DNA from 3 places in the Romboutsia sp. 1001713B170131_170501_G6 genome. Region 2 is predicted to be linked to each of the others. Evidence: riboswitches for the same ligand, from Rfam matches in the RefSeq annotation. Region 2 holds a riboswitch; each other region holds the start of a gene.

Region 1 (3,432 bases), on a different contig from region 2:
ATTTTTTGTGATATTTTTATCTTTAGTAATATTTAAAAAGACTTTCCACAAAATGACTGAATTTATGAATAATAAATTTAAGGAATCTGGATTATAGTTAAAAACAAAAAATGTAATTTAATTAAATAGTACTTAGAAATATCTTTATAGGTTGTATAAAATGATAATTATTTAACGATAAACTGTTGAATTGTTTTTATACAATTAGTAAAATAATATTTATAACAAACATTAAGGAAGTGACATTATGAATAAAGATTATTATTGTCCAAATTGTAAATCTAAACTAGATGTACTAGATGGATGAGGTACTATTAATTATTATTGCATGGAGTGCAATATGCTTATATCTAGAAAAAAGATATTAACTAAAGAAGAATTAGAAAGTAAAGATATAGAAAATAAAGAATAAAAATGCCTAGAGGAGATATCTCCTTTAGGCATTTTTATATAAATGTACATTACTATTATATGCTATTTTTAATTATTATCTATTTCTCTTCTTGGTATAGAATATTTTATATCATTTTCTATTTGCTCTAAATACTTTTCATCCTTTGGAGCAACAAATAGACAAGTATAGCCCTTTTCCCCAGCTCTACCAGTTCTACCTATACGATGTATGTAGTCTTCTGAAGTTTCTGGTATATCATAGTTATATACATGAGTAACACCAGTAACATCAATACCTCTAGATGCAACATCAGTAGCTATAAGATATTGTATATCTGCATTTCTAAAAGATTTCATAATTCTTTCACGCTTTGATTGAGGAATATCGCTGTGAAGTTTAGCACAATTATAACCTCTTTGGCAAAGTGCTTCATCTAAAGCATCTACTCTTCTTTTAGTTCTACAAAATATTATAGCTAAAAAAGGATTATCTTTATCAAGAACAGAACATAGTGCATCTTGTTTTCTTCTATCTGTAGTTTCTACAACTTCTTGATTTATATTTTCAAGAGTTATTTCTTCTTTTTCTATAGATACAACAACAGGATCTGTCATATATCTATAAGCTAATTTTTTAACTTGTGAGTTCATAGTTGCTGAAAAACATAAAGTTTGACGCTTTTTAGGAACTTCTTTTAATATAGCCTCAACTTCATTTTTAAATCCCATAAATAACATTTGATCAGCTTCATCTAGAACAAAAGTTTTTAATTTACTAAGGTTTACAGTTTTTCTATCTAAATGGTCTAAGAGTCTTCCAGGTGTAGCTATTATAAGATGTATATCCCCTTTTAATTTTTTTAATTGACCTGCTATATCTTTTCCACCATAAGCAGATAATACATTTATATTTTTACCTTTTGAAAGTTCCATAGCTTGTTCAGTTATTTGAATAGCCAACTCTCTTGTTGGTGATAAGATAAGCGATTGAACATAGCTAGCTTTTGGATTTATATTTTCAAATATAGGAAGCAAAAAAGCTAGGGTTTTTCCAGTACCAGTTTGAGCTTCTGCTATAACGTCTTTTCCAGATTTAATAAATCCAATACTTTCACTTTGTATAGGTGTGGGAGAAGTTATCCCCTTATTTTTAAGTACATTTACGATTTCTTCGCTAATTCCAAGTTCTTTAAAATTCATTATATATTACCTCTTAATATCTTTATAATTTGAGCAACGGATTTGACCGAAGCGGATTATTTATTTATATTTTCCATATTAATAAATAATATCATATAGTTATAATTAATACTAATAATATTATTTATTAATACAAAATATTATTGTTAGTTTTATATATTAATGGGTATTAAATAAATAGTAATATGTATAAATATACAGAACATTTTATAAATTATAATTAAAGTTGATTTATTTGAAGTATAGAAATATACTATAAATATAAAATAAAATATTTGCTAGGGGTGCCGAAAGGCTGAGAGACGAAATGTTAACCCTTGTACCTGATCTGGATAATACCAGCGTAGGAAAGCTTGATAATATATTATTATATTATATATTAAATTAGAAATTAAGGCTATATTCCAATGTTGGGGTATAGCTTTTTAATTGCAAAAATATATGATATTGAAGTTAATTGAGAAGATAACAAGCTTTAGCAAATTAAATATTTAATAAATAAAAGGGAGAGAATCATATGAGAAATTACAAAGTACCTACACTGACAATAGCAGGTTCAGATTCATCTGGTGGAGCGGGTGTACAAGCTGATTTAAAAACATTTAGTGCAATAGGAACTTATGGTATGAGTGTTATAACAGCTATAACAGCCCAAAACACTAAAGGTGTATTTATGGTAGAAGACTTAAGTAAAGAGATAATTAAAAAACAGATAGAAGTTGTATTTGATGATATACGTCCAAAAGCTTTAAAAATAGGTATGGTATCTAGTGAAGAAATAATAAAAGAAATAGCAAAAACTTTAGATAAGTATAAGCCAGAAAATTTAGTAATTGATCCGGTAATGATTTCAAAGAGTGGATATTCATTACTTAAGCCAGAAGCAAAAAAAAGTATGATAGATTATCTTATACCAATGGCTTACATAATAACACCAAATACACCAGAAGCAGAAGAAATAACAGGTATTAAAATAAATTCAGTTGAGGACATGAAATTAGCAGGTCAAAAAATACTAGAATTAGGGCCAAAGTTTGTGCTTATGAAGGGGGGACACCTAGACGGTGATGCTGTAGATATACTTATAGGTAAAGATGTATTTGAAGTATATAAGAGTGAAAGGCTGAATAGAAAAAACACACATGGAACAGGATGCACACTATCTTCAGCAATAACTGCACACTTAGCCTTAGGATATGATATATGTGAAAGTGTAAAAAGAAGTAAAGAGTATATAACTAATGCAATAAGATATAGTTTTGATATAGGAAATGGAGTAGGACCAGTTCATCATTTTTATGAAATAGAAAACTTACAAAACTAATATTTAGGGGGATAGAATATGTATAGTTTAATAAATAAAGTAAAAGAAGTTAATCCATTGGTGCTTCATTATACTAATGAAGTTACTATAAATGATTGTGCTAACATAACATTAGCACTAGGAGCAAGTCCTTTAATGAGTTTTTCATATGAGGAAGTAGAAGAAATAGTTCAGGTAGCAAGTTCAGTAGTTATAAATATAGGTACTATGAAATCTTCTAACTTAGAATTATTTTTACAAGCAGGTAAAATGGCCAATAAGTACAATAAACCTGTTATACTTGACCCAGTAGGAGTATTTGCTACAAAAACTAGGGCAAATTTTGTAGAGAGATTATTAAATGAAGTAAAATTCACTGCAATAAAAGGAAACATAGCTGAAATAAAATATATAGGTGGATTTGATGTTAAAGGTAAGGGTGTTGACTCTTTTGATGATGACAAAAATATTGATGAAGCTATAAAAAAGATTGCCAATAAATTAGAATGTGTAGTTTGTGCAACTGGAAAAGTAGA
Region 2 (3,432 bases):
GAGGCAATAAGAGAAAAAATTGAAAGTAAGTTTGAAAAGCTAGAAAAATATATTAATGATGATTTTGATGTACATGTTAAAATAGATGTAAAGAGAAAAAATCAAAGTATTGAAGCGACAGTATATACTAAACATGGAACTATCGTTAGAGCTGAAGAATGCCAAGAAGATTTATATTCAGCAATAGACTTATTATACGATAAGCTTTATAAACAGCTTAGAAAATATAAAACACAAATGATAAGAAGAAATAGAAAAAATGAAAGTATAAGATTTGATAATATAGAGGAATATGAAGAAATAGATTTAGATGACGATGTAATAAAAAGAAGAAAGCAATTTAAAATGGACAAGCCAATAACTCCAGAAGATGCAATTGTTCAAATGAATTTATTAGGACATCAATTCTTTGTATTTAGAAATATAGAAACAAATGAAACAAGTATTGTATATAAAAGACATGATGGATATGGCCTTATAGAACAAGTGTAATACCATAAACATTTAATAATAAAAACGTATTGAAATTTTCAATACGTTTTTTATTATTAAAAAATAGCTTATTATTATTAACATAACTTGAATTATTTAGATTTTAGTTTTATACATTTTTTTGATATATAAAATATAATAAAACCAGCTAGACAAGTTGCTAGAGCTATAATTATATGTAAATCCACATCATACTCAAATACATAAGAACAAGCATTATCTAAAGCATGAAATAATATACAAAGCCAAATGCTATTAGTTTCCATGTATATGTAAGTAAGTACAAAAGATGAAGCAATACAACTAAGAGCAAATGGAATAAAATTAGTATGTTGTTGTGGTGTACCAACTACAAACCATAAAGGTAGATGCCATAAGGACCAAATAACACCTATTATTAGAGAACTTTTAAAAGGAGAATATTTCTTTAGTAATTTAGGAAGTAAAAAACCTCTCCATCCTATTTCCTCTAATCCTCCCCCAAATATCATTATAGGAGTTAACCAACTTAAAAATATTAGTGGAGATTTTAGTAAGGCACCATATCCTCTAAATATTTCAACTACTATATATGGAACGGTCCAAAGTATTAAAGTGGCAATAATAACATATAAATATTCCTTTAAACTCCTGTTTGCATTTATACAGTTCCTTAAAAATCTATCAAATTCATCTTTAGACAAAAACTTTTTAGCGGTAATTAATCCAGCTAAAGCAGGAGAATACCCTGAAAGTGCATAAAATAACATAAAAATAGGAGAACCATATATTAAAATATTGAGTTGTGTTGTAGATATAGTTACTGTAAATCCAATTATACAAAAAAGTATTAGTACTACAAAAAAGTACTTTGTATCTTTTGAAATCAATTTTTTTCGCCTCCGAATTTTTTATAAGAATTAATTTATAGAATAATTCAAAGTATATTGAAATTATTGAATAACTATATAATTATTATACATAAGAAATCTAACTAATTTAATAGGGAAATTAAATAAAATTCGTATAATAAATATATATATAGTTTATTTATAAACTAATAATTTGTTGATTATGAAAATACATTGTGCTACACTCAACTTGTAAAAATAAATAAAAGCTAGGGGAGCTATGATTGGATAGCTGAGAAGTAAAGCCATAACTTTCAGACTCTAAGAACCTGATTAAGATAATTCTTACGTAGGGAAGCTCGTATATTTTAATGTACCTAGATTTTTAGTTAAATAAGGCGCTCTCTATAAAAAGAGAGTGCTTTTTTAATGCCATTAAAGTTAAATTTATATAATTATTTTTATATCTTATAAAAGATAATCCTTAAAAGGAGGAAATGTAAGTGAAGGTAAATGGGAAAGAGTTTGAATTTAAATCAGGTATGACAATATCAAAATTATTAGAAGATATTGGGGTAAAAAAAGATAGAGTAGTAGTAGAGATAAATTTAAACATAATTGAAAATAATCAATACGATAGCTATATACTAAGAGAAGAAGATGTTATAGAAGTCATAAGGTTTGTTGGAGGGGGATAAGATGCAACTTTTTATAAATGAACTACTTGTAAATATTGATGAAGATATAGTTACAGTAGATAAAGTTAAAGAAAAATATAAAAAAGATGCAGAGATAATAATATTAAATGGTCATCCAGTAGATGCATGTGTAGATTTAGAATTATATGAAAATGATAGAGTTACATTAATAAAAAGGGGTGAAATTCCAAAATTTGAAGAATTAGAAAATCTTATGGTTAGCAGACATACTCCAAATGTTCACTACAAATTAAAAAATGGAAAAGTAGCAATATTAGGTATTGGTGGATTGGGTTCAAATATAGCTATATCTTTAGCTAGGATAGGCGTAGGAACATTAATATTAGCAGACTTTGATATAGTAGAACCATCTAATTTAAATAGACAACAATATTTTATAAGTGATATAGGAAAATATAAAACCGAGGCACTTAAAAATAATATAGAAAATATTAATCCATTTATAGAAGTTAAAACTATAAACAAAATAATAGATTCAGCAAATATACATGAATTTGGAAACGTAGATATAATAATAGAGGCTTTTGATAATCCAAAGTACAAAGCAGAAATTGCAAATAACATTTTAACTAAAATGAGAGATAAATATTTAATATCCTCATCTGGAATGGCAGGATATTATGATTCTAACATAATAAAAACAAGAAAAATTAGAGACAAATTTTATATATGTGGAGATGAGATAAATGAAGCTAAAGAAGGTGATGGGCTTATGGCACCAAGGGTGGCTATATGTGCTAATCACATGGCTAATTTAGCAACAAAAATATTGATAGAAGACAAATAAGATTAGATGGGGGATAAAAATGGATAAATTAATATTAAATGGACATGAGTTTAATAGTAGACTTTTAATAGGAACGGGAAAATATAGTTCAAATGATATGTTACCAAGAGTGATAGAGTCAAGTAGCAGTGAAATAATAACTATGGCATTAAGAAGAGTAGACTTAGACAATACAGAAGAAAATATACTATCACATATACCTAACAATATGACGATACTTCCTAATACATCAGGAGCGACTAATCATATGGAAGCTGTTAGGATAGCAAGAATAGCTAGAAAAATGGGATGTGGAAACTTTATAAAAATAGAAGTAATAAGTGATACAAAGTACTTATTACCCGATAATGAAGAAACTATAAAAGCAACTAAAACACTTGCTGATGAAGGATTTGTAGTTCTTCCATATATGAGCCCAGATTTATATGCAGGAAAAAGGTTAATAGAAGCAGGGGCAGCAGCAGTTATGCCACTGGGGGCACCAATAGGTTCTAATAGGGGACTTAAAATGAAAGAAATGATAAAAATAATGATAGAAGAATTAGATATACCAATAATAGTAGATGCAGGAATTGGAAAACCATCTCAAGCTATGGAAGCTATG
Region 3 (3,432 bases), on a different contig from region 2:
ACTTTCACCACCAGATAAGTCTTCTTCATTATTAGAGTTTTTAGCACTTTTTACAGTATTTATTAAGAAGTAGGCAAATACTATTAAGAAAAAAATACCTTCAAATCTATTTATATGTAAATCAAGTGAAAATAGTAACAACATAAAGCTTATACCTATTAAAAATGGAGTATCTTTTTTTATAGTATCTTTTTGAACTGGTAACTTTGCAATTACTGCAGATACACCTAACACTACAAGTATGTTAAAAAAGTTAGAGCCTACGATGTTAGCAACACTCATATCATTTTGTCCTGCTAATGATGATGTAATACTTACTGCGGCTTCAGGTGCAGATGTACCCATAGCTACTATAGTAAGACCTATAACCATAGCTGGAACATTAAATTTTCTAGCAATTGAAGCAGCACCATCGACAAATATGTCAGCACCCTTTATAAGGAAAATAAAACCTAATATTAATATTATAAATGCCATTAATATTCCTCCCAAAATATATATTTATAAAGGACAGTATACCACTTTATGTATTCTTTTGTAAATCATTAAAATATGATGAAACTTAGTTATGCAAAGAATATAATAGATATTTATAATATTAAATTAAGTATGTAACTAATTATCTTCTCTTAATAAATTTAAGTCTTTACCACTCATTATTTTATTCATATTTCTCATAGAACACATCTTACCGCACATTGTACAGCTATCATCATGTTTAGGAGTTGACTCGTTTCTATATCTTCTAGCTTTTTGTGGGTCAATAGCAAGTTCAAACATTTTCTCCCAATTAAGCTCTTGCCTAGCTTTACTCATTTGATTATCTATATCTCTAGATTTAGGAATTTTCTTTGCGATATCTGCAGCATGAGCAGCTATTTTAGTAGCTATAATACCTTCTTTAACATCATCTAAGTTAGGTAGCCTTAAATGTTCTGCTGGAGTTACATAACATAAAAAGTCAGCTCCATAACTAGCAGCTAAGGCACCTCCAATAGCACTTGTTATATGATCATATCCAGGAGCTATATCTGTAACTATAGGACCTAGCACATAAAATGGTGCACCATGACAAAGTTTCTTTTCAAGTAACATATTAGCCTCGATTTCATCTAATGACATATGTCCAGGACCTTCTATTATTACTTGAACATTTCGTTTCCATGCTCTTAGAGTAAGTTCACCTAATATCATCAATTCTTTTATTTGACAAGCATCTGAAGAGTCATTTATAGACCCAGGTCTTAGAGCATCTCCAAGGCTTAATGTTAAGTCATATTCTTCGCATATATCAAGTAATTCATCAAAGTATTCATAAAAAGGGTTCTCACGTTGATTAAGCTCCATCCAAGCATACATTAAAGAACCACCTCTAGATACTATATTAGTAAGTCTTTTGTTTCTTTTAAAAACAGATGCAGTTTCTTTGTTTATACCAGCATGTACAGTAACGAAGTCTGCACCATCATTTGCATGATTTCTTACTACATCTAAAAATTCTTTAGCAGTTATATCTTTTAATTCTTTATCGTAAAAACCAACAGCATCGTATATAGGAACAGTTCCTATCATAGCATTAGAAGATGATATAAGTTTTTTTCTAAATTCTTTGGTTTTACCAAAAGAACTTAAGTCCATTATAGCTTCAGCTTTCATATCTAATGCTAAATTAACCTTTTTCATTTCTTCATCAATATCACAACAATCTTTTGATATACCCAAATTTACATTTATTTTAGTTCTTAGTTTTTCGCCTACACCTTCAGGATTTAAAGATTTATGATTTTTATTAGCAGGTATTGCTACTTTACCTTTAGATATTAGCTCTCTCAAAATATTAACATCCATATTTTCTTTTTTTGCTACTATTTCCATTTCTTTAGTAATTATCCCCTTTTTAGCAGCATCCATTTGAGTAGTATACATAATATTAAAATCCCCCTTATTATATTTTAATAAATAAAAAAAGCCTTACCATAAGGCAAAGCTTCTTAAAATATGTATTAATAAATAGACTATATTTGTTTTATAGCTATTAATAAACACAAAAGTAACTTTCCTACGGTAGTATAAACTACATCAGGTTCGAAGGGTTAATGAATTTATCATTTCTCAGCCCAAAAGGCACCCCTAGTTAGTTAGATATCTTTTCAAAAACATTGTAGTTCTTTATTTATGTATTGTAAAGAAATTTTTTATACTTATAAAAACGGAAAGGCACCTATCAAAAGATAGGTGCCTTTATTTGGGCTAGCGTAATACTTATATAAAATATAAGTTCCCACTTAATTTAAGAATACCATAATAAATATTATTTGTAAATATATATAGTAATTATAAAAAAATCAATGCCATATGTGTTGAAAAAACTATATATTAAAAAGAATAAAAAAAATAAAATATAATAATAGATTAAGAATACTTTTATTGGTGTATATACAATATATAGTATTAGGTTTAAATATTATATCTATAAGTGGTAGATAATGATTAGAAAAACATTAAATAAAAGGTGGGAAAAATGAACTGGATAGAACTAAATAATCAAGTCATAATAAAAAATAAAGAAGGAAAATATCAATTAGAAAAAGATAAAGAAGCATTATACAGTTATATAAATGAATATATAAAACCTAGAACAAAGATATTTAATAGTCTTGAAGAACGGTTAGAATATTTAATAGAAAATAATTACTATTCTAAAGAAGTAATAGAAAAATATGATATAGACTTTATAAAAGAAATAGAAAGAATTATAAAAAACTATGGATTTAAATTTAACTCATATATGAGTGCAAATAAGTTTTATCAAAACTATGCACTTAAAACAAATGATAATAAGGAAATATTAGAAAGCTATAATGATAAAGTACTAATAGTATCTTTAGCACTTGGAAATGGTGATAAAAACTTAGTAAAAAAATTAGCAGAAAAGCTAATAAAACAAGAATTTCAACCAGCAACACCTACATTTTTAAATGCAGGTAGAGCTAGGGCAGGAGAAATGGTATCGTGCTTTTTGATATCTATAGAAGATAGTACAGAAGGTATATCATATGCAATATCATCATCAAATCATCTATCAAAAATAGGTGGTGGAGTAGCGCTTAACTTATCAAGATTAAGAGCTTCGGGAGACCCTATTAAGGATATAGAAGGTGCAGCTGGTGGTGTGGTAGGGGTTGCAAAAATGCTAGAACAGTCATTTACCTACTTTAACCAGATGGGAGCAAGGCAAGGTGCAGGGGCTGTATATTTAAGTGTATTTCATCCAGATTTTGAATTACTTATGGATACCAAAAAGATAAATGCAGATGAAAAAATAAGACTAGCATCATTATCCTTAGGGGCATTAATACCAGATAAGTTTATGGAATTAGCAGAAAAAAATGAGGTAGCGTATGCATTTTATCCTCATTCTGTTTATAAAAA

Evidence for each region. Region 2 has a riboswitch for thiamine pyrophosphate ahead of thiS (sulfur carrier protein ThiS). Riboswitches for the same ligand answer to the same signal wherever they lie in the genome.
Region 1: another riboswitch for thiamine pyrophosphate. It lies ahead of thiD (bifunctional hydroxymethylpyrimidine kinase/phosphomethylpyrimidine kinase); the one in region 2 lies ahead of thiS (sulfur carrier protein ThiS).
Region 3: another riboswitch for thiamine pyrophosphate. It lies ahead of thiC (phosphomethylpyrimidine synthase ThiC); the one in region 2 lies ahead of thiS (sulfur carrier protein ThiS).

Annotation. Positions count from the first base shown of each region.
Region 1 covers NZ_JADPFC010000001.1:376,905-380,336, forward strand. The annotation lists gene I4U89_RS01845 (YhgE/Pip domain-containing protein) at 1-97, shown strand, start outside; gene I4U89_RS01850 (DEAD/DEAH box helicase) at 481-1,593, opposite strand; TPP riboswitch at 1,864-1,960, shown strand; gene thiD (bifunctional hydroxymethylpyrimidine kinase/phosphomethylpyrimidine kinase) at 2,111-2,917, shown strand; gene thiM (hydroxyethylthiazole kinase) at 2,936-3,432, shown strand, end outside.
Region 2 covers NZ_JADPFC010000003.1:34,485-37,916, reverse strand. The annotation lists gene hpf (ribosome hibernation-promoting factor, HPF/YfiA family) at 1-492, shown strand, start outside; gene I4U89_RS08930 (CPBP family intramembrane glutamic endopeptidase) at 585-1,361, opposite strand; TPP riboswitch at 1,584-1,695, shown strand; gene thiS (sulfur carrier protein ThiS) at 1,826-2,020, shown strand; gene thiF (sulfur carrier protein ThiS adenylyltransferase ThiF) at 2,022-2,828, shown strand; gene I4U89_RS08915 (thiazole synthase) at 2,848-3,432, shown strand, end outside.
Region 3 covers NZ_JADPFC010000004.1:233,732-237,163, reverse strand. The annotation lists gene I4U89_RS11205 (calcium/sodium antiporter) at 1-477, opposite strand, end outside; gene thiC (phosphomethylpyrimidine synthase ThiC) at 616-1,929, opposite strand; TPP riboswitch at 2,040-2,142, opposite strand; gene nrdE (class 1b ribonucleoside-diphosphate reductase subunit alpha) at 2,522-3,432, shown strand, end outside.